Regions from separate parts of the Stappia sp. TSB10GB4 genome, predicted to be linked through region 2. Evidence: predicted binding sites of a transcription regulator. Region 2 holds the regulator's gene; each other region holds the start of a gene.

Region 1 (7,219 bases), on a different contig from region 2:
GGCCGGCCGGCGGAGCCGTGCGATCCCTTGCGGAGGCTGCCCCCGCCCTTGCGGGCACCGCTCTCGTCAGGATGCTGCCAATGGATCCGCTCTCCGCCGTTCTCGCCTTCTCGCTTGCCGCCGCGCTGCTGACGCTGACGCCCGGCCTCGACACCGCCCTGGTGCTGCGCACGGCGGCGGTGGAAGGACCGGGACAGGCGATGCTGGCCGGCGCCGGCGTCTCGACCGGCGTTCTCGCCTGGGGGCTGATGGCCGCGCTCGGGCTCGGCGCGGTGCTCGCGGTTTCGGAGACCGCCTATCTGCTGCTGCGGATCGCCGGCGCCGTCTATCTGCTGTGGCTCGGCATCGGCATGCTGCGCGCGGCGCTGTCGCCGGAGCGGGCGCGGCACCTGGCGGCGATGGCGAGCGCCAAGGGGGCGGGGGGAACCGGCGGCGGCCGAGGCCGCGGCTGGTACTGGCGCGGGCTGCTGACCAACCTGCTCAACCCGAAGGTCGGCGTGTTCTATGTCAGCTTCCTGCCGCAGTTCACCGCCGAGGGCGTGCCGGTGGTCGCCTTCAGCGTCGGCCTTGCCGCGATCCACGCGGCGATGGGGATCGCCTGGTTCGCGCTGCTGACCCTGGCGACGCGGCCGATCACCGGCCTGCTCAAGCGCCCGGCGGTGACCCGCTCGCTCGACGGGGTGACCGGCGCGGTGCTGATCGGCTTCGGCCTGCGGCTGGCGCTGGAGCGGCGGAGCTGATCCGCAGCCCCGTCAGATGATGGCGTGGCGGACCTTGGCCGAGACCCACTCGCTGAACACCACCGTCGCCAGGATGACGAGGAGGATCGTCGTCACCTGCGGCCAGGCCAGCACGTTGAGCGAGGCCTGGAGCTGCAGGCCGAGGCCGCCGGCGCCGACGAGGCCGAGCACCGCGCTCTCGCGGATGTTGATGTCCCAGCGGAACACCGAGATGCCCCAGAAGGCGGGCGCGATCTGCGGCCAGTAGCCGTAGTTGAGCAGTTGCGCGCCGCCGGCGCCGGTCGCCTGGATCGCCTCGATCTGGCTCGCCTCCGTCTCCTCGATCGCCTCGTAGAGCAGCTTGCCGACGAAGCCGATGGAGCGCAGGGCGATGGCGATGATGCCGGCGAGCAGGCCGGGGCCGAGGATCGAGACCAGCAGCAGCGCCCAGATCAGCGAGTTGATCGAGCGCGAGGCGACGATGATGAACAGCGCGATCGGCCGGGCGATCAGCAGGCTCGGCGAAGTGTTGCGCGCGGCCAGGAAGGCGATGGGCGTGGCGATGACGACGCCGAGCAGGGTGCCGAGCGTCGCCATGTTGATCGTGTCCCACAAGGGCCAGAGCAGCCGCTCGATATAGGCAAGGCGCGGCGGGAACATGCGCGAGCCGATGTCGGCCGCCTGTTGCGGCGCATCGAGGACGAAGAGCCAGATCGTGTCCTTCGTCATCACCTGCCAGCACCAGACGGTGAGGGCGACCAGGGCGAACCAGCCGGCCCACAGGGCAAGACGGGCGCGCGGGGTGCGCAGGCGCCAGACCGGGCCGTTCTCGGTTTGCGTCACCGGCATGTCACTGCACCCACTTGCGGATATGGCTGGAGGAATATTCCGCGAACATCACCACGACGATGATGATCAAGAGGATGGCGCCGGCGCTGTCATATTCGTAGCGGTCGATGGCGGTGTTCAGCGTCGCGCCGATGCCGCCGGCGCCGACGATGCCGATCACCGCGCTTTCGCGGAAGTTGATGTCGAAGCGGTAAAGCGACAGGCCGATCAGCCGCGGCATCACCTGCGGCTGGACCGCATAGTTGACCAGTTGCCACCAGGAGGCGCCGGTGGCCCGGATCGCCTCGGCCTGGGCCTCGTCGATGTCCTCGATGTCCTCGGCCAGCAGCTTCGCCAGGAAGCCGATGGTGGCGAAGGACAGGGTCAGGAAGCCGGCAAAGGGTCCGAAGCCGAACATCGCCACCAGCAGGATGGCAATGATGATCTCCTGCAGGGCGCGGCTCGCGGCGATGATGCCGCGGCAGACGTAATAGACCGCGCGCGGGGCGATGTTGCGCGCCGCGCCGATGCCGATGGGGACGGAGATCAGCACGCCGGCCACTGTCGAGGTGACCGTCATGGTCAGGCTCTCGATCATGCCGGCGCGGATGTCCTTCCAGCGGCTGGTGAAGTCCGGCTGCAGGAAGCCCTGGACGAAGCGCCAGCCGCGGTCGAGCCCGTCCCACACGCGCATCCAGTTGACCTCGACCGAGCCGACGGCCAGCACCAGATAGACGAGGATGGCGGCGTAGAGCCCGTAGCGCCAGCGCGGATCGGGGATCATCGTCGCCGGGCGGCGCCAGCGGCGGGGATAGGCCTTGGCGGTGGCGGTCATGGCTCAGACCATCCCGGCCATGCGCTCGGCCGCGTCGCGCTCGGCATGGTGGTCCTCCTCCGCCGCGCGGCGCATGGCGGTCCAGTCCTCCTCGCCATAGATGCGGGTGAGCACGCTTTCGTCGAGCAATTCGGGGGCGCCGTCGAACACGACCTCGCCGGCCTTCAGGCCGATGATGCGCTGGGTGAACTGCTGGGCCAGCACCACGTCATGGATGTTGATGATCGCCGGCAGGTCCTGCTCGGCGCAGATCTCGACGATCAGCCGCATGATCTGGCGCGAGGTCTTGGGGTCGAGCGAGGCGGTCGGCTCGTCGATCAGCAGCAGTTCGGGATCCTGGGCGAGCGCGCGGGCGATGCCGACCCGCTGGCGCTGGCCGCCCGACAGGGCGTCGGCGCGCTTGTCGGCATGGTCGATCAGACCGACCCGGTCGAGCAGGCGGAAGGCTTTTTCCACGTCCTCGCCGGGAAAGCGGCGCAGGAACGAGCGCCAGAAGCCGACATAGCCGAGCCGGCCGGACAGCACGTTCTCCATCACCGTCAGCCGCTCCACCAGGGCGTATTCCTGGAAGATCATGCCGATCCGCCGCCGCGCCCGGCGCAGTTCGCCGGCGGGCAGGCCGGTGATGTCGAGGTCCCCCAGAAGCACCCGGCCCTCGGTCGGCTCGACCAGGCGGTTGATGCAGCGGATGAGGGTCGACTTGCCGGCGCCGGACGGGCCGATCAGGCCGAGCACCTGCCCCTTGGGCACCGTGAAGCCGACCGATCTCAGCGCCTTGTCACCGGTCTTGTAGGTCTTGGTAAGCGCGTCGACTGTCAGCATGCGGGGATCCGGGGAGAGGGCCAGGTCTGTCGGGCCGGGAGGCCGGTCATGTCGGGGCCGGGCGCGGAGACAGGTCCCCGCGCCCGGCCGGCCAGAGACTTACTGGCAGTTGTAGGACACGCCGCTCGCCTCGTCGATCTGACGGATGACGGACCAGTTGTCCTTGAAGGTGATCGGGATGAACTGCGCCTCGCCCGACTTGGAGAACTCCTTCTCCAGCGACGAGCCCTCCCACTTGAAGCTGAAGAAGCCTTCCTTGATCTTCTCCTGCAGTTCCGGCGTGAGGTTGTGGGCGATGCCGTAGCCGGTGGTCGGGAAGGTCTGCGACTTGTAGATGGTCACGATCTGCTCCGGCTTGATCACCTCGCGCTCGATCATGCGGTGCATGATGGAATTGGCGATCGCGGCGGCCGGGTAGTCCTTGTTGGCGACGCCGAGGATCGAGTTGTCGTGCTTGCCGGAGAAGGCGGGCTGGTAGTCGGTGCCGGCGGCGAGGCCGTATTCCGCCTGCAGCAGGGCGGAAGGCGCCTTGTAGCCGGAATTCGAGGTCTCGGAGGTGAAGGCCAGCGTCTTGCCCTTGATGTCCTCGACCTTCTCGATGCCCGAGCCCGGATAGGTGATGATTTCCATCTCGTAGCCGAAGGAGCCGTCGGCCTTGGCCATCATGGTGAAGGGGCGGAAGCCGGCGCAGGCGACGGCGAGCGGGTTGGAGCCGGTGTTGAAGCCGGCGATATGCAGGCGGCCGGCGCGCATCGCCTCGATCTGGGCGGCGTTCGACTGCACCGGGAAGAACTGCACCTTCTTGCCGGTGACGGTCTCCATATGAGCCAGGAAATCGGCCCAGGCCTCGGCATAGACGGCCGGGTCCTCGACCGGGGTATAGGCGAAGATCAGCGTCGAGGGGTCGACCTGCTGGGCGGGATCGGAAGGAATGTCGGCGATCATGTCGCCGTCGGCATCGGTGTAGCGGCTGTCGAGCTTGAACTCGGCCTGTGCCGGAGTGGCGGCCATCAGGCCGGCAAGCAGGGCGGCAACGCTCGCCATGCCGGCGAGCTTCGTCAGGTGCATGGTCATCTACGTTCCTCCACTGGGGCGCGGTCTGCATCCATTAGGGACCGGATGTCTGTTATGCGTCCTGTGTGAAGGCTGGATGACAACGCAACCCCCGTCAAGTCTGTAAGCCGGCGAAGCTTTCCTCAGGTTGCGCCGCCCGGCACCGCGAAACACCCGCCTGGCGTGCGTTCACCGCCCCTTGCACGCCGCCCCCGTCATCCCCGCGTCTTCCCGGACGGCGCACCCGCGCCGCGCCGCGACGACATCCTGCGGGCGGGGCGGACGACGTGCTTTCCTCGCCGCGTTGCGAAAGACGGCCGAGAGGGAGGCGAGAGCCTTGTCCCACACACCGAGGTCACCCCGGCCGCAGGCGAAGCCGCAGAGCCGGGGGCTATTCATTTCCAGAGCGGCGGCAGAGGACGCACACCCCCTCCCCGCGTCATCTCGCACGCAGCGAAGCGGAGATGCGGGATCGGGGAGCCGCGGCGCTCACGGGGCTTTCGGGAGCACGTCCGACAGGCCTCGGCTCGCCGGGTCCGGGTCGCGGCTTCGCCTTGCCCGGAATGACGCAGGGAAAGGTGGGCGGCCGGGGCGCGGCCGAGGGAGGCCCGAGGACGCGGCCGGGGGAGGCCCGAGGACGCGGCTTGCACGAATTTTTGGAATTCCGAATTCCGATCTGGTTGACAGGCCACCGCCGATGCGGCAGGTTGAGATCAACGGAATTTGGAATTCCGAATTCCTTTAGCGGGCACCGTCGCTCCCCTTCGGCCCCGCCGCTCCACGCGATCCGGCAGCGCCGCCGGTCTTGCGCCGGCCCCGAGCCAGAGCGTCGAACCATTTCGCCGGCCCTGCCGGCAACCGGGCTCCGTTGGCCCCATCGCCGGACCGCCGGCCGGTCCGGCTCCGCTCCAGCCGCCCCCCACGCCGGCAGGGCGGATCCCGGACGCGCGGCCGCCGCGGCGACAGCGGAGGACACGGCCTTTCGCCGTGTCAGGGACAGGTCCGTCCCCAAGGACCGCGCCGCCGGGTGCCCGATGCGGGCCTCCCGAACTCTACCCGTGGTGCGTCCGGCGGCGCGGCAGTCCTTGTAACCGTTGCCGGGCAACCGTTGCCCGGCGGGCGTTCGGCGTGAGATGAGATGACGGGTGCGGTCTGGCGACCGCATCAGCACTGAGGCGCCAAGGGGGGGCGCCAAGGGGGAACGCCAAGGGGGGGGAAGCAAGGCATGTCCATGGAACTCATCGACCAGAGCCCGATCCTGGTGGACCGCGTCTACGACCGGCTGCGACAGGCCATCGCGCTGGCGGACCTTGCGCCGGGCGAGCGTATCCGCCAGGCGGAGCTCGCCGAACGGCTCGGCGTGTCGCGCCAGCCGGTCAGCCATGCGCTGCAATTGCTGAAGCGCGACGGGCTGGTCGAGGAGACCGGCCGCAAGGGGCTGAAGGTCACCGAAATCGATCCGGTGCATCTGCGCCAGATCTACCAGGTGCGCGCGGCGCTGGACGGGCTCGCCGCCGGGCTCGCCGCCGCCCGCGTCGCCGAGGGCACCGTCCCTGAGGCGGAGTTGCGCCGGCTCGCCGCAATCCTGAAGGAGGCCGAGCGCTTCGACGGCGACACCCCGGTCGCCGAGCGGATTTCGCTCGACGTCGCCTTTCACAACCAGGTCATCGTCATGTCCGGCAACCGCCGGATCGCCGAGACGCTCGAGCCGCAGTTCTCGCATATGACGCGGTCGATGCGGCTGGTGCTCGACATCGGCGGCTTCCGCGAGACGGCGTGGGAGCAGCATCGGGAGATCGCCCGCCTGATCGAGGCCGGCGACAGGGCCGCGGAAGAGGCCGCAAGAGCCCACGCGGAAAATGCCGGGCGGGAGACGGAGGCCCGTCTCACCGCCGGGCGAACGCTGAGGAACACGGCCTGAGCGCCGTGGCGAAGAGGAGGAACGCCACATGAAACTGACACAGGAGCAACTCGACGAGTTCAACCGGGAAGGATACCTGTTCCTGCCCGAGGCCTTCTCTCACGAAGAGGTCGAGGTGCTGCGGGACGCCGCCAATGGCATCTTCGACGAGGACCGCAAGGAAATCTGGCGCGAGAAGGACGGCTCCCCGCGCACGGCCTTCGCCTGCCACACCTACAACGAGGCCTTCCGCCTGCTCGGCCGCCATCCGCGCCTCATCGAGCCGGTGCGCCAGATCTTCGGCGAAGAGCTGTACATGCACCAGTACAAGGTGAATGCGAAGGCCGCCTTCACCGGCGACGTCTGGCAGTGGCACCAGGACTTCCCGACCTGGCACAAGGATGACGGCATGCCCGAGCCGCGGGCGATGAACATCTCCGTGTTCCTCGACGACGTGCTGCCGATCAACGGTCCCTTGATGCTGATCGCCGGCTCGCACACCCACGGCCAGCTCAAGTCGGAATACGACACGACGACCACCAGCTACGGGCTGTGGACGCTCGACAACGACACGGTCGCCGAGCTTGCGGCCAAGGGCGGGATCGTCGCCCCGACCGGCAAGGCGGGCGGGTTGCTGATCCATCACGGCAACCTGGTGCACGGCTCGTCGGGCAACATCACGCCCTATCCGCGCAAGATCGTCTACCTGACGCTCTCCACCGTCTCCAATGCGATCCGCAAGCCGACCCGGCCGGACTATATCGCCCATCGCGATTTCACGCCGATCGAGCCGGTCGAGGACGATGCCCTCGCCCGCTACGCCCAGTCCTTGCGCCAGGCGGCGGAATAGCCTCTCCTTCGCGAGCGGCCGGAGCGGCGGCGATCCTCCGCTCCGGCTTTCCTTGCGATCCGGGACGGGCCGAGCCCGCCCCGGACTTTTCACGTCAAGGCACGTATTGCAAGGCAGCACAACGGACGGTTTCCACATGACAGATAGTTCGGCTGGCCGACTGGCCGGCAAGGTCGCCCTCGTCGTCGGCGCCGGCTCTTCGGGCGAAGGCT
Region 2 (7,219 bases):
CTTCGACAACATCGCCTATGGGCCGCGCATCCACGGACTTGCGCGCAACAAGGCGGCGCTGGAGGAGATCGTTGCGTCAAGCCTGCAAAAGGCCGGCCTGTGGAACGAGGTCAAGGACCGCCTCGACGAGCCGGGCACCGGCCTGTCCGGCGGCCAGCAGCAGCGTCTGTGCATCGCCCGCGCCATCGCGGTCAGTCCCGAGGTCATCCTGATGGACGAGCCCTGTTCGGCGCTCGATCCCATTGCCACCGCCAAGGTGGAGGAACTGATCGACGAGTTGCGCGAGAACTACACGATCGTCATCGTCACCCACTCCATGCAGCAGGCCGCCCGCGTGTCGCAGCGCACGGCCTTCTTTCACCTCGGCAATCTCGTCGAGGAAGGGGCGACGAAGGACATCTTCACAAATCCCAGGGACAAGCGCACCCAGGACTACATCACCGGCCGCTTCGGCTAATCTGGATCTGGTCGAGAACGGGCGGGAGGTTGCGTCCTTTGCGGCGCACCCCGCCGGAAGGGGCGACCGCCGCCCCCGGATGGAGACGAGACATGAGTGAACATACCGTATCCTCCTTCGACGAGGAACTGAAGGAGATCGCCGGCCGGGTGTCGGAGATGGGTGGCCTTGCCGAGGTCATGCTGAGCGATGCCGTGTCGGCGCTGGTGCGCATGGACAAGGACCTCGCCCGCCGGGTCATCGGCCAGGACAAGCGGGTCGACGTCCTGCAGTTCGAGATCGAGGAGCAGGCGATCCTGATCATCGCCCGCCGCCAGCCGGTGGCCAGCGACCTGCGCGACGTCATCTCGGCGATGCGCATCTCCAACGACCTGGAGCGCGTTGGCGATCTTGCCAAGAACATCGCCAAGCGCGTCATCGCCATCGAGGGGACCTTCGATTCCAAGAAGTTCGCCCTCGGCGTCGAGCACATGACCGAACTGGCCCAGGCGCAGTTGAAGGACGTGCTGGATGCCTATGCCAGCCGCGACAGCGAGGCGGCGGCCGCGGTGCGCGACCGTGACGACGAGGTCGACGCGCTCTACACCTCGATCTTCCGCGAACTCCTCACCTATATGATGGAGGATCCGCGCCAGATTTCGGTCTGCGCCCATCTGCTGTTCTGCGCCAAGAACATCGAGCGGATCGGCGATCACGCCACCAACATCGCCGAGAACGTCATCTACATGTCGACTGGCGTTCTGCCGACCGACGAGCGCCAGAAGGTCGACGAGACCGGCGTCGAAACCGACATCGTGCCCTGACGCGGCTGCGGTCGAGACTTGCGCGGGCGATCGGATCGCCCGCTGCTGCTGACAACGAAAGCCGGCAAGGCGGTGCGAGTGAAAAGCCGCACCAAGGCCTTCCGGCCGGGTCGATAGGACAAGGGTAAACATCATGCCGAAGGTCCTGATAGTGGAGGACGAAGAGCCTCTCATCATGATGCTGCGCTACAATCTCGAGGCCGAGGGCTACACGGTCGAGACCTGCATGCGCGGCGACGAGGCCGACCTGCTGCTGCGCGAAAGCCAGCCGGACCTGCTGCTTCTCGACTGGATGTTGCCGGGCCTGTCCGGCATCGAACTGTGCCGCCGTCTGCGCTCGCGCGCCGAGACCGAGCGCCTGCCGGTGATCATGCTCACCGCCCGCGGCGAGGAGCAGGAGCGCATCCGGGGCCTTGCCACCGGCGCCGACGACTATGTGGTCAAGCCGTTCTCGATCCCCGAGCTGATGGCGCGGGTGCGCGCCATGCTGCGCCGGGCAAAGCCCGAGGTCGTGTCCTCGCTGCTGCGCGCCGGTGATCTGGAACTCGACCGCGAGACCCACCGGGTGCGCCGCTCCGGCCGCGAGGTTCATCTCGGCCCGACCGAGTTCCGACTGCTTGAATTCCTGATGACCTCGCCCGGCCGCGTCTTCTCGCGCGAACAACTGCTCGACGGGGTCTGGGGCCACGATGTCTATGTCGACGAGCGGACGGTCGACGTCCATGTCGGCCGCCTGCGCAAGGCGATCAATCGCGGCAAGGTGCAGGACCCGATCCGCACCGTGCGTGGTGCCGGCTACGCCTTCAACGACCAGTTCGCCGTCGCCTCCTGAGGCGGGCCACCGATATGGAAGGAGCCGGAGTGCCTGGCACGGCGCTCCGGCGATCCCCGTCGCGGACGCTCCACCGATGCAGACGCGAAAAGGCCCGCCGCGGAAACCGCTGGCGGGCCTTTCTCGTCAGAGCCGCCCCCTGGAGGGGGACGCTGCCTCAGCCGTTGGCGACGTTGCGGTCGCGGCGGCGATCGCTCGCCGGCTGATAGGCGATGCGGCAGTGATAGGGGCAGTAGGGCACGCCCGGGTTCGACGGGTGGCCGCAGAAGTAGAAGTCTTCCTTGGTGGGGTCGCCGATCGGCCATTTGCAGGTCCGCTCGGTCAGCGTCAGGATCGTTGCCCGCTTGGCGATCGGCACCAGTTCGGCGACGGGCTTGGCTTCCGGCGCGGGGGCGGCCACCGGCGCGGCCTCGATCTTCAGCGCGGTGGCGCCGATGGTCTGCGGTGCGGACGGGGCGCCGCCGCCCTGCTGCTGCGCCGCCGACGCGGCCGCCTCCTCGGCGCCGCTCCGGGCCGGCTTGCTGCGCGCCTTCTGGGCGGCCGCCGGCGCCTTGGCGCGGCCTGACAGGCCGAGGCGATGCACCTTGCCGATCACCGCATTGCGGGTGACGCCGCCGAGCTCCGCTGCGATCTGGCTGGCGCTCAGTCCATCGGTCCAGAGCTTCTTGAGAAGGTCGACGCGTTCGCTTGTCCAGGACATGCGCTCAACTCCGTGTTGGATCGGGCCCCGACATCTGGTTAATAAAAGGTTATCGGCACACCGTAAGGGGCGCCCCGCTCATCGCCGGATTTTGAGGCTATTGTGAGTCGGATACACGAGATGTCGTATTTCTTGACTGGGAAGCTACAATATGCCGGCTTTCCGGTTCAAGGTGAGGGGGCGATTCACCTGGGGATTGATCCGGTTTTCCCCAGAAAAGGCCGCTTTCGGCCGCGTTGCGGGTGCGCATGCCGCCCGCCAATTCCGTTGACTTTTCCGCGTCCGCGCGGTGTATAACGGGGCTTCCTCGCCGTGCCGCCTCTCGTGGGCGGCATAATTGCTTTCGGGAGCGCCGTCCGCATCCTTCGCAGCCCTTTGCGGCAGCGGGAGGGCAGCGGTTCGCAAGGCATCGCGCGGGGCTCGGGGCGGGTTCGCCCGCCAAGGCATCTCGCCGGTCGATGGGACCGGTCAATGGGAGCAGGAAGGACATGGAAGGCTCATCTCTCTATCAGACCTACAGCCGCGCGAACCTGGAGTTCGTGCGTGGCGAGGGTGTGTGGCTGGAGACTTCCGATGGCCGACGCTTTCTCGATTGCGCCGCCGGCATTGCCGTCAACTCGCTCGGCCATTCCCATCCCGGTCTCGTCAAGGCATTGAAGGACCAGGCCGACAAGCTCTGGCACGTGTCCAACGTCTATGCCATCGAGGGCCAGGAGACGTTCGCGCGCAAGCTGACGCAGGCGACCTTCGCCGACCGCGTGTTCTGCACCAATTCCGGCGCCGAGGCGCTGGAATGCGCGATCAAGACGGCGCGGCGCTACTTCTATGCGAAGGGCGAGCCGGAGCGGATCGACATCATCACCTTCGAGGGCGCCTTCCATGGCCGCACGCTGGCGACCATCGCCGCCGGCGGCCAGGAGAAGTATCTGGAAGGCTTCGGCCCCAAGGCGCCGGGCTTCATCCAGGTGCCGTTCGGCGACCATGAGGCGCTGCTCGCCGCCATCGGCGACACCACCGCCGGCCTGTTGATCGAACCGATCCAGGGCGAGGGCGGCGTACGTCCCGTGCCGACCGAGTACCTGCGCGAGATGCGCCGCCTGTGCGACGAGCACGGCATCCTGCTGATCCTCGACGAGGTGCAGACCGGCGTCGGGCGTACCGGCAAGCTCTTTGCCCATGAATGGGCCGGCATCACGCCGGACATCATGGCGGTTGCCAAGGGCATCGGCGGCGGGTTCCCGCTCGGCGCCTGCCTTGCGACCGAGGAAGCGGCCTCCGGCATGAAGCCGGGCACCCACGGCACCACCTATGGCGGCAATCCGCTGGCCATGGCCGTGGGCAATGCGGTGCTCGACGTGGTGCTGGCCGACGGCTTCCTTGAGAGCGTGCAGAAGAAGGGCCTGCTGCTGAAGCAGAAGCTGGCTGCCGTTGTCGACGGCCATCCGGCGATCTTCGAGGAGATCCGTGGCAAGGGCCTCATGCTCGGCCTCAAGTGCCGGGTTACCAATACCGAGCTGCTGTCGCATTTCCGCGAGGCCGGCGTTCTGGCCGTGGGCGCGGGCGACAATGTCCTGCGCATCATGCCGCCGCTGACCATCACCGAGGCGGAGATCGAGGAGGCCGTGGCCCGCATCGACCGGGCCGCCGGCGCCATGGAAGCCGGGCTCGAACGGGGAGCGGCAGAGTGATGACCATCCAGCCGCGCCACTTCCTCGACCTCACCGACGTCGACGCCAGCGAGCTGCGCTTCATCCTCGACGGCAGCCGCCGCATCAAGCAGGCGCGCGGTCCCGTGCGTGTGTCCGGCGGCGGGCCGCTCGCCGGCCGCGTGCTGGCCATGGTGTTCGAGCAGCCCTCGACCCGCACCCGCATCTCCTTCGATGTCGGCATGCGCGAGCTTGGCGGCGAGACGTTGATGCTCACCGGCGCAGAGATGCAGCTCGGCCGCGGCGAGACTATCGCCGACACCGCGCGCGTGCTGTCGCGCTATGTCGACGCCATCATGATCCGCATCCTTGACCATGATGCGCTGACGGAACTCGCCGAATACGCCACCGTCCCGGTGATCAACGGCCTGACCAAGCGCACCCATCCCTGCCAGATCATGGCGGACGTGCTGACCTTCGAGGAGAAGAAGGGCAAGATCGCCGGGCGCAGCGTCGCCTGGACCGGCGACAGCAACAACGTTCTGGCCTCCTGGGTGCATGCGGCGACGAAGCTCGACTTCGCCCTCAACATCGCCACCCCGTCGGAGCTGGCGCCGCCGGCCGACCTCATCGCCGCCGCCCGCAAGGCGGGAGCAGAGATCCGCATCACCGACGATCCGTTCGAGGCGGTGAAGGGTGTCGACTGCGTCGTCACCGACTGCTGGGTCTCCATGGGCGACGACGACGGCGATCGCCACAATCTGCTGCGCCCCTACCAGGTCAACGAGCGTCTGATGGCGGAAGCCGACCGGGACGCCATTTTCATGCATTGCCTGCCTGCCCATCGCGGCGAGGAGGTGACGTCGCAGGTGATGGACGGCCCGCAGTCCGTCGTCTTCGACGAGGCGGAAAACCGGCTCCATGCACAAAAGGGCATCCTCGCCTGGTGTCTTGGGGCCCTGCAGAACGCATAGGACCGACATGAGCGTTCAGGACGAACTGGAACGGCTGGGCGTCACCCCGGCCGGGCGCGACGCCGTGCTTCCCTTCGCTGTGGAGCCGCTGGACGTGCGCGGCCGCGCCGTGATGCTCGGCCCGGTGCTGGACCGCATCCTGGAGCGCCATGCCTATCCGGCATCGGTCTCGCGCCTGCTCGGCGAGGCGGCGACGCTCGTCGCCCTGCTTGGCACCTCGCTGAAGTTCGACGGCCGCTTCACCCTGCAGACCACCACCGATGGCCCGGTTTCCATGCTGGTCGTCGATTTCCAGACGCCGGACGGCTTGCGCGCCTGCGCCCAGTTCGACGCGGAGGCGGTGGCGGCGGCGGAGGCGGCCGGGCGCACCGACACGCCCTCGCTGCTCGGCCATGGCCATCTCGCCATGACGGTCGATCAGGGCGCCGCGATGAATCGCTATCAGGGCATCGTCGCGCTGGACGGCATCACGCTGGAGGAGGTGGCGCATCGCTACTTCGCCCAGTCGGAGCAGATCCCGACCGTGGTGCGCCTTGCCGTCGGCGAGGTTCTCGACCGCCGGGCCGGCGACAAGCCCCGCCACTCCTGGCTGGCCGGCGGCGTGCTGGCCCAGTTCCTGCCCGAGGCGCCGGAGCGCATGCGCCAGGCCGACCTGCCGCCGGGCGATGCGCCGGAGGGCGCGATGGAACACGAGTTCGAGGAAGACGACGCCTGGCGCGAGGCCCGCGCCCTGGTCGAGACCCTGCGCGACGACGAACTCGGCGATCCGGATATGACCGCCGAGCGGCTGCTGTTCCGCCTGTTCCACGAGCGCGGTGTGCGCGTCTTCGCGCCGCAGCCGCTCGCCGACCGCTGCCGCTGCTCCGACGAACGCATCCGGGCCATGCTCAAGGGATTCACCCTGGAGGAGCGCGACGACATGACCGTCGGCGGTCGCATCGAGGTGACCTGCCGCTTCTGCAACACCCGCTACGACTACAGCCCCGGCGAGTTCTGAGCTCTCGCGTCAGTCGTCCTTGGGCACGGTCTGAGTGCCCGACGCCAGATCGCCAGTACCGGAGCCGACATCGGGCGTGCCCGACCCCACGTCCGGCGTGCCGGATCCGATATCGGGCGTGCCGGAACCGATGTCGGGTGTGCCGCTCGCCGGTGGCGGCGGGGGAGGAGGCGGCGGATCCGGGTAAAGGATGGGATCGGGACCGACCGGATTCATCCAGCCGAGCGCGACTTCCGGTACGGATGTATCAGTGATCACGGGCGGCGTGCTTGTGTCCGGGTTGCCGGGTTCGTTTTCGGGCTGGGACGTCATGACTGGCTGAACTCCCTGCTGCAGATCCCCTTAAGATTGCGGGATCAGCGTGGCACACCTCGAACGGGCGGGTGTTGACGTACATCAAGCCGGCCTGCCGTCGTTGGCGGAAACGGAGCGAAAATCGCGCTCTCCTGTCGCCGTCTGTGGCAGGAGTCGCCCTGGGCACAATTTGATACACTCTTCATCTTGCAAGCGCGTTGCGCCGCTAGAATAGTTCGCACCTGCGGTATTTGCGTCCGCGAAGCAATCCAGTCCGCGCCGGAATGCCTATAGGGCATGAGGACGCGCGCAAGAGAGCATTCGAGTGGAAAAGAGTGTCATGCTGAAATCGGTCGACGAGGCGAACCGCACTCCCAGGGGCGAGGTGGCGTTCGAGCGCCCGGCAGACCGCCCCCGCTCGGCCCGCCGCACCGGCATCCTGGCCGTCAAGCTTGCGTTGCAGGCGGCCATCGCGCTGGCGATCCTTCTGGCCGCCTATGTCGGCATGAACCGGCT
Region 3 (7,219 bases), on a different contig from region 2:
CGTCCACATCGGTGTCCGTCAGATGCATCGGGTTGGAATTGCCCGAAGCGGCGGCGAAGACGAAAAGATCGTCGGCCGTGATCAGACGACGCAGCTCGGCGCGGTCGCCGGGCTGCATTTCGTCGAAGGTGCGATTTGTCATGCGCATCTCAGCCCTCGCCACCGGGAGTGGAGACGGGCTTGCCGCGTCGGGGTTTCGCCGTGCCGCCGGCCGCCGGCGGCACCGTCTCGAGCATCGCTGCCGGCTCCAGTGCCGGAGGGACCTCGGCGGGCGCCGACAGCGGATCCCGCGAGACGTTGCCGATCAGCGGATCCAGCCCCAGTATCTCGCGGAACCGCTGCAGCAGGACCACCGTGGTGGGCAACATTTCCTCGGTGTCGCCGGCAATGTACTGCACCGCCTGCATGGCCAGTTCGCGTTCGTTCCTGTCGCCCAGCAACAGCGGCAGGGTCTCGATCGCGCGCTCGGGCTCGAACGTGGCGATCAGCGTCTGCTGATGGATGATCATCGCGCGGCGTTCCGCGCCCAGACTGCGGAAAGGTTCATCCCTGGTCAGCACATGCGCCGAGCGCTCCAGCCGGTCGCGCCGGACCTGGCGGCGGTTCTCGGCCATGAGCACCAGCATGCGGATCACCGCTTCGCAGAAGCCGCCCAGTTCGACGGTCATCAGCGCAGTGGCAACCTCGGGCAAGCCGCGCAGCTCGTTCTGGTTCTTCAGGGTCCGGCGCGCCTCGTGGGTGCGGCCGAAGGCACGGCCCCAGGGGCTGCCCCAGATCGAATGGAAATACAATTCGTACCCCATGTCGCGGCTGTCGCGCAGGAAGTCGATCATGGTCTCCGTGCCCTGCACCCAGAAGGCTTCGGCGGCGAGGAAGGGGTTGCCGGCGGCGGCCTTGCGGCGCTCCGCCTTGACCTTCGCGGCAAGGCCTTCGACCGGTTGCATCGCCGGGTTGCTGCTGGAGGCGAGCGCGCGGGTCAGGCGCATCGGATGCAGCGCGCGGCTCATCTCGGCCCCGCTCTCGGTGACCAGCGAGCGCACCACGGGCCGGACGATCGCGTCGTAGAGCTGCGCCTGCACCTCGGCGGCACGGGCAACGGCGGCAAAGGGGCGCTGGTCGTCCAGCCCGTCGCCCAGCGCGCGGATGTCGTCGAGCGTGCGTTCCGCGAAGCCGACGGTGAAGTGGGTGTGCCCGTCCTTCTCGGTCACGTCCTCGATGGTCATCTCGTAGAGGCCGGGGGCCAGGGCCTCGATCGTCTTGAGCGTGGAGGCAACCTCCGTGTGCTCCTTCTTGGCGATCTGCGACGAGACGAAGATGCCGAGATGCCCGACCTGTTCGTGCACCATGTAGACGATGCGCTGGCCGCGGATGCGGATCTCGTTCACATCGGCATAGGTTTCGGCGACCCAGTTCAGCGCCTGTTGCGGCGGGGTGATGTTGTCGCCGTGGCTGGCGAAGACGATGATCGGCGCGCGGATCGCCTTCAGGTCGACCGGGCGTCCCGGCTCGATGCGGGCCTCGTTCTTGACCAGCCGGTTGCCGACGAACAGTTGCTCGACGATCCACTTGATCTCGGCTTCCGTCATCAGGAAGAAGCCGCCCCACCATTTCTCGAACTCGAGGAACGCCTCGTCGCCCTTGTCGATGTCGCGGAAGAGGTCGGTATACTTGCGGAACAGCGTGCGCGCCGGATTGAGAAGCTCGAAATTCTGCACCAGATGCGCGCCGTCGAAGATGCCGCCGCCGAGATCGGACAGGAACATCGGGATCCAGGTGCCGCCCAGCACGCCGGCATTGTAGCGCATCGGGCTCTCGCCCACCTTGCCGGCCCAGGGCGCGACGGGGGCGCCGTTGATGACGATGGGGCCGGTCAGGTCCGGATTGGTGGCGGCCAGCAGCAGCGTCGCCCAGCCGCCCTGGCAATTGCCCGTCACCACGGGCATCGACGCCCTGGGATGGCGGCGCATCACCTCGCGCACGAAGGCGGCCTCCGAGCGGGTGACGTAGGACAGGAACTGCCCGGGCTCCGGCATCCGCCGGAAGGCGACGAAATAGACCGGATGCCCCTTCCGCAGGGCGACCCCGACCTGGCTGTCGGCCTTGAAGCCGCCGATCCCCGGACCGTGGCCGGCCCGCGGGTCGATGATGATATAGGGGCGCCGGGCGTCGTCGATCGTGACGCCGTCGGGCGGCAGGATCTTCAGCAGCATGTAGTTCGACGGATAGGGCAGGTCCCGGCCATCCATGATCACGTCGTAATCGTAGATCAGCACGGGCGGGCAGCCGGCCTCTTCATGCGCCAGAAAGATATCGCCGCGCTTGCGCAGCGTGTCCATGGTCAGGATCGTCCGTTCCCAGGCATCGCGCAGGTATTCTGCATAATCCGTGTGCAGCTTGCCCTCGGCCTGCGCGGCCCGCAGCTTGTCCATCAGCGAGCGGGCGGTCTCGACCGCCGCTTCGGCCCGGCGCGAATGGCCGTCGGCGATCCGCTCCGACTGGCGCGAGGCGGCCGTGGTCAGGACGGTCAAGATGGCCGAACCGGCATCGATCTCGCCGTCGGTGGCGGTCATGGTCTTCTGCATCGCGGAGAAGAGATCGCCCTTGGAGCGCAGAACCTGCGACTGGCGGAAGGGATCGAACAGATCGAAGACATTCGCCATGGGGGTCTCCTCAGGCCGTGATCGAGAAGCCGCCGTCGATGTCGTGGACACCGCCGGTCAGGTTGCGGGCCTCGGGCGAGGCAAGGAAGGCCGCAACGGCCCCCACATCCTCGATCGTCGCCAGGTGATGGATCGGCGCGCGCTCGGAGGCGGCCGCCAGAAGTTCGTCGAAATGGTCGATCCCGCTCGCCGCCCGGGTCTTCAGCGGCCCCGGCGACAGGGCATGCACCCGGATGCCCTTTTCGCCCAGCTCGGCGGCGGCATAGCGGACGGCGCTTTCCAGCGCGGCCTTCACCGGGCCCATCATGTTGTAGTGCCGCACCACGCGGGAGGAGCCGAAGAAGCTGACCGACAGGCAGCAGCCGCCCTCGGGCATCAGCGGCTCGGCCGAACGGATCATGCGCAGGAAGGAATGGACCGACACATCCATCGCCATGGCGAAGCCTTCGGCCGAACAATCCACCACCCGGCCGTGAAGATCCGCCTTGGGCGCGAAGGCGATGGAGTGGACCAGCGTGTCGAGCCGTCCCCAGCGATCCGCGATTGTCCCGAACACCGCTTCGAGCTGGCCGGGCCGGGCCACGTCGAGCGGCAGCATGATCTCGGCCCCGAGGTCCTCCGCGAGAGGGCGGACGAAGCGCTCGGCCTTGTCGTTCAGCCAGGTGACGGCGAGGTCCGCGCCCTGGGCCCTCAGCGCCTGCGCGCAGCCATAGGCTATCGACTGATCGTTGGCGATCCCGACAACCAGCGCCTTGCGGCCACTCAGAGAGAACATTCCCGCCTCCATCTTGCTGACGGTTACAAGTTGCGATGGACAGGAGTCAGATTCATGTCGGATTGGCGACAGATCTACGAAGGCCTGCACTCGCCAGCTCCCGCAAGCAAGGTTCATGCAACCGTCCTTCACACCACCGTCGCACTGCCGTGAGAGGGGAATCCGAAAGGAGTGTTCCGTGCTGCCTGAAGACCTGTCCGCCCTGTCCCGTGAACTGGATGCGCTTGCCGAGGCGATTGCCGAAGACGCGGCGGCGATCGCCGCGCCCTGGCAATCCTGGCTGGAGGGGTCGGACTTTGCCGACAGCGCGAGCAACCTGTCGCACTACCTGGCCCTGCGTCACCGCGACTTGCGCGACCTGCAACAGCGCCTGATGGCCGCCGGCCTGTCGTCGCTGGGCCGGTCGGAAAGCCGCGTGATGCCCACGATGACCGCCATTCGCCGCGTTCTCGCGCTGGCCTGCGCCAGCGAACCGGCGGCCCTGCCGAACGGAGCCGGCGATTTCTTCGCCGGACAGGCGAGGATTGCCGCCCGCGCCAATGCGACCCTCGGCCCCTGCGGCCCCGAAAGCCCGGTGCGCCTGATGGTCACGCTTCCCTCCAGCGCGGCCAAGGCTCCGGAGTTTGCCGCGCACCTGGCGGACCTGGGCGTCGAAGCCGTGCGCATCAACTGCGCCCATGACGACGAGGCCGCTTGGGCCGCCATGATCGCGCATGTCCGCGCCGCCGAGGCCGGAACCGGCAGGCGCATGCGTGTCGTGATGGACCTGCCCGGTCCCAAGATCAGGACCGGCACGCCGCGCAAGGCCAAGGCCACTCCGCGGTTGCATGTCGGCGACCATCTGGCGATCGCGCGCAAGAACAGGATTTCCGACGTGCCCGCCTCTGTCTCCGCCATCGAATGCGAGCTCGACGCCGCCCTCGACGCGACGCGGGTCGGTCACCGCATCCATATCGACGACGGCAAGCTGTCGACGCGGGTGCTCACGGTCGAGGAGTGGGGCGTGCAGGTAGTCGTGGAGGCCGGACCGGGAGAGAAGGGCTACAAGCTGAAGCCCGAGAAGGGCATCAACGTGCCCGATGCCGAACTGGCCGTGCCGGCCCTGACCGACGACGACCGCGCCCTCCTGCCCTTCGTCGCCCGCCATGCCGACGCCATCGACTTTTCCTTCGTCCAGACGCCGCAGGACGTGGCCGACCTGCAGTCGGCCCTTGCGGATCTGCGTCCCGACGACTGGCACAAGCTCGGCCTGATCTTGAAGATCGAAACCCGGCTGGCCCTCAGGAACCTGCCCTCGCTCATGGTCGCCGCCGCCGCGCGGCAACCGGCGGCGGTGATGATCGCCCGCGGCGATCTCGCCGTGGAAGTCGGCTTCGCGCGGGTGGCGGAGATGCAGGAAGAGATCCTCTGGCTGTGCGAGGCGGCCCATCTGCCCGTCGTCTGGGCGACGCAGGTGATGGAGAGCTTTCTCAGGACCGGCGTTCCCTCGCGCGGGGAAATGACGGATGCCGCGATGGCGGTGCGGGCCGAATGCGTGATGTTGAACAAGGGCCCGTTCCTGCTGGACGGGATCCGCATGCTCGACAGCCTGCACCTGCGGATGGGCGAGCACATGGCGAAGAAGTCGCATTTGCTGCGGCCGCTGCGCTCCTGGTGACACCCGGCGACAGCCGGCCAGCGCCCCCCAGGGCAGGCGGCGACGGCGGGACTTTACGCGCCCACCGCAAGATAAACGTCGCGAAATACTCCGTCCTCAGACGTTTTCACGCAGCATACTGATGTAGCTGACCAGAGGAGGCGCCCGGCGGGTCAGATATACAGCGACATGACAGTCTCATGATCAAGTACAAGCACCATCATAGAAGATGCCGTTTCACGGCAAGCGCCCTGTCGAGGCGTAGCCGGCTCTGGGCATTCGGGAAGAGGGGCAGGACATAGGTTCGGCGCCGGATCTACTCGTTGAGGCGATCGAACCTGTTGGTCGACTTCAGGTGCTTGTGGTGCTGGCGCGGCAGCCGAAGGAAGGTGGGAGCCTGTTCGATGTTTTCCTCCGCCCAGGCGGTATCTCACCGCCCCGCGCCCTCCCCTGCGGGCATGCGCGATACGCTTGTCGTGACACTGCTATCAGGGGCAGTCGGCCCGCGGAGGGTTTGCAAAATCGACGAGCCAGGCAGACTGGAGATCGTTTTCCACCGATTCGGGAAACTGGCGGCGCAATTGCGTCACCGCCTCGATCGGTGTCAGACCCTCTTCGATCAAATGCATCGCGGCCACGAGGCCGCTGCGACCTGCGCCATGGTGGCAGCACATGCCGACGGACCCACCAGAGGCGAAGATCGCGGCAAAGGCCGGTGACAGACGGTGCCATGCGCGCAGGAAGGACGCGCCAGGAACCGAGTAATCCAGGATCGGCAAACGGACACCGCGCAGGCCACGGGCGCGCAGCGCGCCCCGCAGCAGTGACATCGCATCCGTTGGCAGTTCATCGGGCTGGGGTAGAATCAACAGCAGCGCCATGCCCGCCGATACGGCATGGTCGAGGGTAACCTCCATTCGCTCAGGAGAGATCAGGGCCTGACCGCGCAAGTCGGTCTCCAATCCGGGAAAGCCCATCGTGATGACTTGACCGCCACGGGGGTGCGGGCAGATCGCGCGCACGGAACTGTCACGATCGTCGGTTTCCGGTGTCTGTAGCATGGCAGGGCCGAACAAGGGCGCGCGCCCCGAAAGCCGGGGCGCGCTGGAGCGGGATCAGCGGATCGGATAGGGATACATCAGGCCGCCATCGGCCGCGGCGGCGTTGGGCGTTTTCGCACGGTTCAGGCCAAAGGGCGTGTCGACGCCGAGGTGACGGTCGAACACCTCGCCATAAGACCCCACCTGCTTGACGATCTGGTACGCCCAGTCAGCAGGCAGGCCCAGCTTCGCGGCCATGTCGGTGGTGGCGCTGTCGGCCCCGAACATGCGCTGCACGGCGGGCGGCTGGTCGGCGAGATCGGCCACGATCGCGTCGATATTGGCCGAGGTGATGCCGTGTTTGTCGGCGTTCAGCATGACCTGAAAGCCCCAGAACAACGCGGCCTCGAAGGCTTGATCGGGGCGAGCCACCAGGGTCAGCGGCTCGTTCGAGATGACCTCGGGCAGGATGACGAAGTCACCCGGGTTCGGCGCAAGCTGGCGGTCCGCCGTCAGGGCGGTCACGTCCGAGGCGTAGACATCGCATTTGCCCGAGAAGAAGGCCTCGAGGCGGGCGGTCTTGTCGGCGATGTTCTCGACCCGGTAGGCCATGCCCTGCGCGCCGAACCAGTCCGCAATGTTGAGAAGCGTGGTCGAGCCGTCCTCGGCGCAGACGCTGGAACCATCGAGCTCCGCCGCGCTGGACACGCCAAGTGACTTGGGAACCATGAAGCCCTGACCGTCGAAGAAGGTCGTCACGACAAAGACCATGCCCTCGTCGGCATCGCGGGTGCCGGTGCGGGTGATGGAGCGCGATGCCATATGCGCCTCGCCAGCGACGATGGTCTTCATCGAATCGGAAAAGCCGATGCCACGGATATCGGCCTTGCCGGCGTCACCCAGGATGGCAGCGGCGGCCATACGGCAGAAATCGACATTGAAGCCCTGGAAGATGCCGGTGCTGTTGGGCACCGAGAAACCGGGGGCGGTCGGGCTGACAAGACAGATCAGGCTGTCTTTGGCCTTGATGTCATTCATGACGGGCTCGGCAAGGGCGGGGGTCGTCGCGGCAACCAGGAGAACAGCGCTGGCGGACATGAGGGTTTTT

The links. The regulator PhoB, encoded in region 2, activates phosphate uptake and scavenging genes when phosphate is short. The targets are predictions, from matches to a motif close to TGTCATNNANCTGTCAT.
Region 1: a site for PhoB is predicted at 4,344-4,360, ahead of phnD (phosphate/phosphite/phosphonate ABC transporter substrate-binding protein). Genes of this name have one in related genera too.
Region 3: a site for PhoB is predicted at 3,490-3,506, ahead of TSB10GB4_RS07675 (pyruvate kinase). Genes of this name have one in related genera too.

Annotation. Positions count from the first base shown of each region.
Region 1 covers NZ_FYAV01000041.1:160,710-167,928, forward strand. Annotated here, with positions in the region: gene TSB10GB4_RS08970 (LysE family translocator) at 81-740, shown strand; gene phnE (phosphonate ABC transporter, permease protein PhnE) at 753-1,568, opposite strand; gene phnE (phosphonate ABC transporter, permease protein PhnE) at 1,570-2,382, opposite strand; gene phnC (phosphonate ABC transporter ATP-binding protein) at 2,386-3,204, opposite strand; gene phnD (phosphate/phosphite/phosphonate ABC transporter substrate-binding protein) at 3,304-4,248, opposite strand; gene TSB10GB4_RS08995 (GntR family transcriptional regulator) at 5,483-6,178, shown strand; gene TSB10GB4_RS09000 (phytanoyl-CoA dioxygenase family protein) at 6,207-7,007, shown strand; gene TSB10GB4_RS09005 (SDR family NAD(P)-dependent oxidoreductase) at 7,144-7,219, shown strand, end outside.
Region 2 covers NZ_FYAV01000032.1:44,294-51,512, reverse strand. Annotated here, with positions in the region: gene pstB (phosphate ABC transporter ATP-binding protein PstB) at 1-457, shown strand, start outside; gene phoU (phosphate signaling complex protein PhoU) at 550-1,260, shown strand; gene phoB (phosphate regulon transcriptional regulator PhoB) at 1,394-2,092, shown strand; gene TSB10GB4_RS05665 (GcrA family cell cycle regulator) at 2,250-2,792, opposite strand; gene TSB10GB4_RS05660 (aspartate aminotransferase family protein) at 3,281-4,480, shown strand; gene argF (ornithine carbamoyltransferase) at 4,480-5,412, shown strand; gene TSB10GB4_RS05650 (Hsp33 family molecular chaperone) at 5,420-6,409, shown strand; gene TSB10GB4_RS05645 (hypothetical protein) at 6,419-6,721, opposite strand; gene TSB10GB4_RS05640 (efflux RND transporter periplasmic adaptor subunit) at 7,029-7,219, shown strand, end outside.
Region 3 covers NZ_FYAV01000038.1:54,243-61,461, forward strand. Annotated here, with positions in the region: gene TSB10GB4_RS07660 (bifunctional enoyl-CoA hydratase/phosphate acetyltransferase) at 1-142, opposite strand, end outside; gene TSB10GB4_RS07665 (DUF3141 domain-containing protein) at 150-2,660, opposite strand; gene fabI (enoyl-ACP reductase FabI) at 2,671-3,435, opposite strand; gene TSB10GB4_RS07675 (pyruvate kinase) at 3,614-5,092, shown strand; partial or broken gene TSB10GB4_RS07680 (transposase) at 5,301-5,498, opposite strand; gene TSB10GB4_RS07685 (hypothetical protein) at 5,560-6,147, opposite strand; gene TSB10GB4_RS07690 (transporter substrate-binding domain-containing protein) at 6,187-7,219, opposite strand, start outside.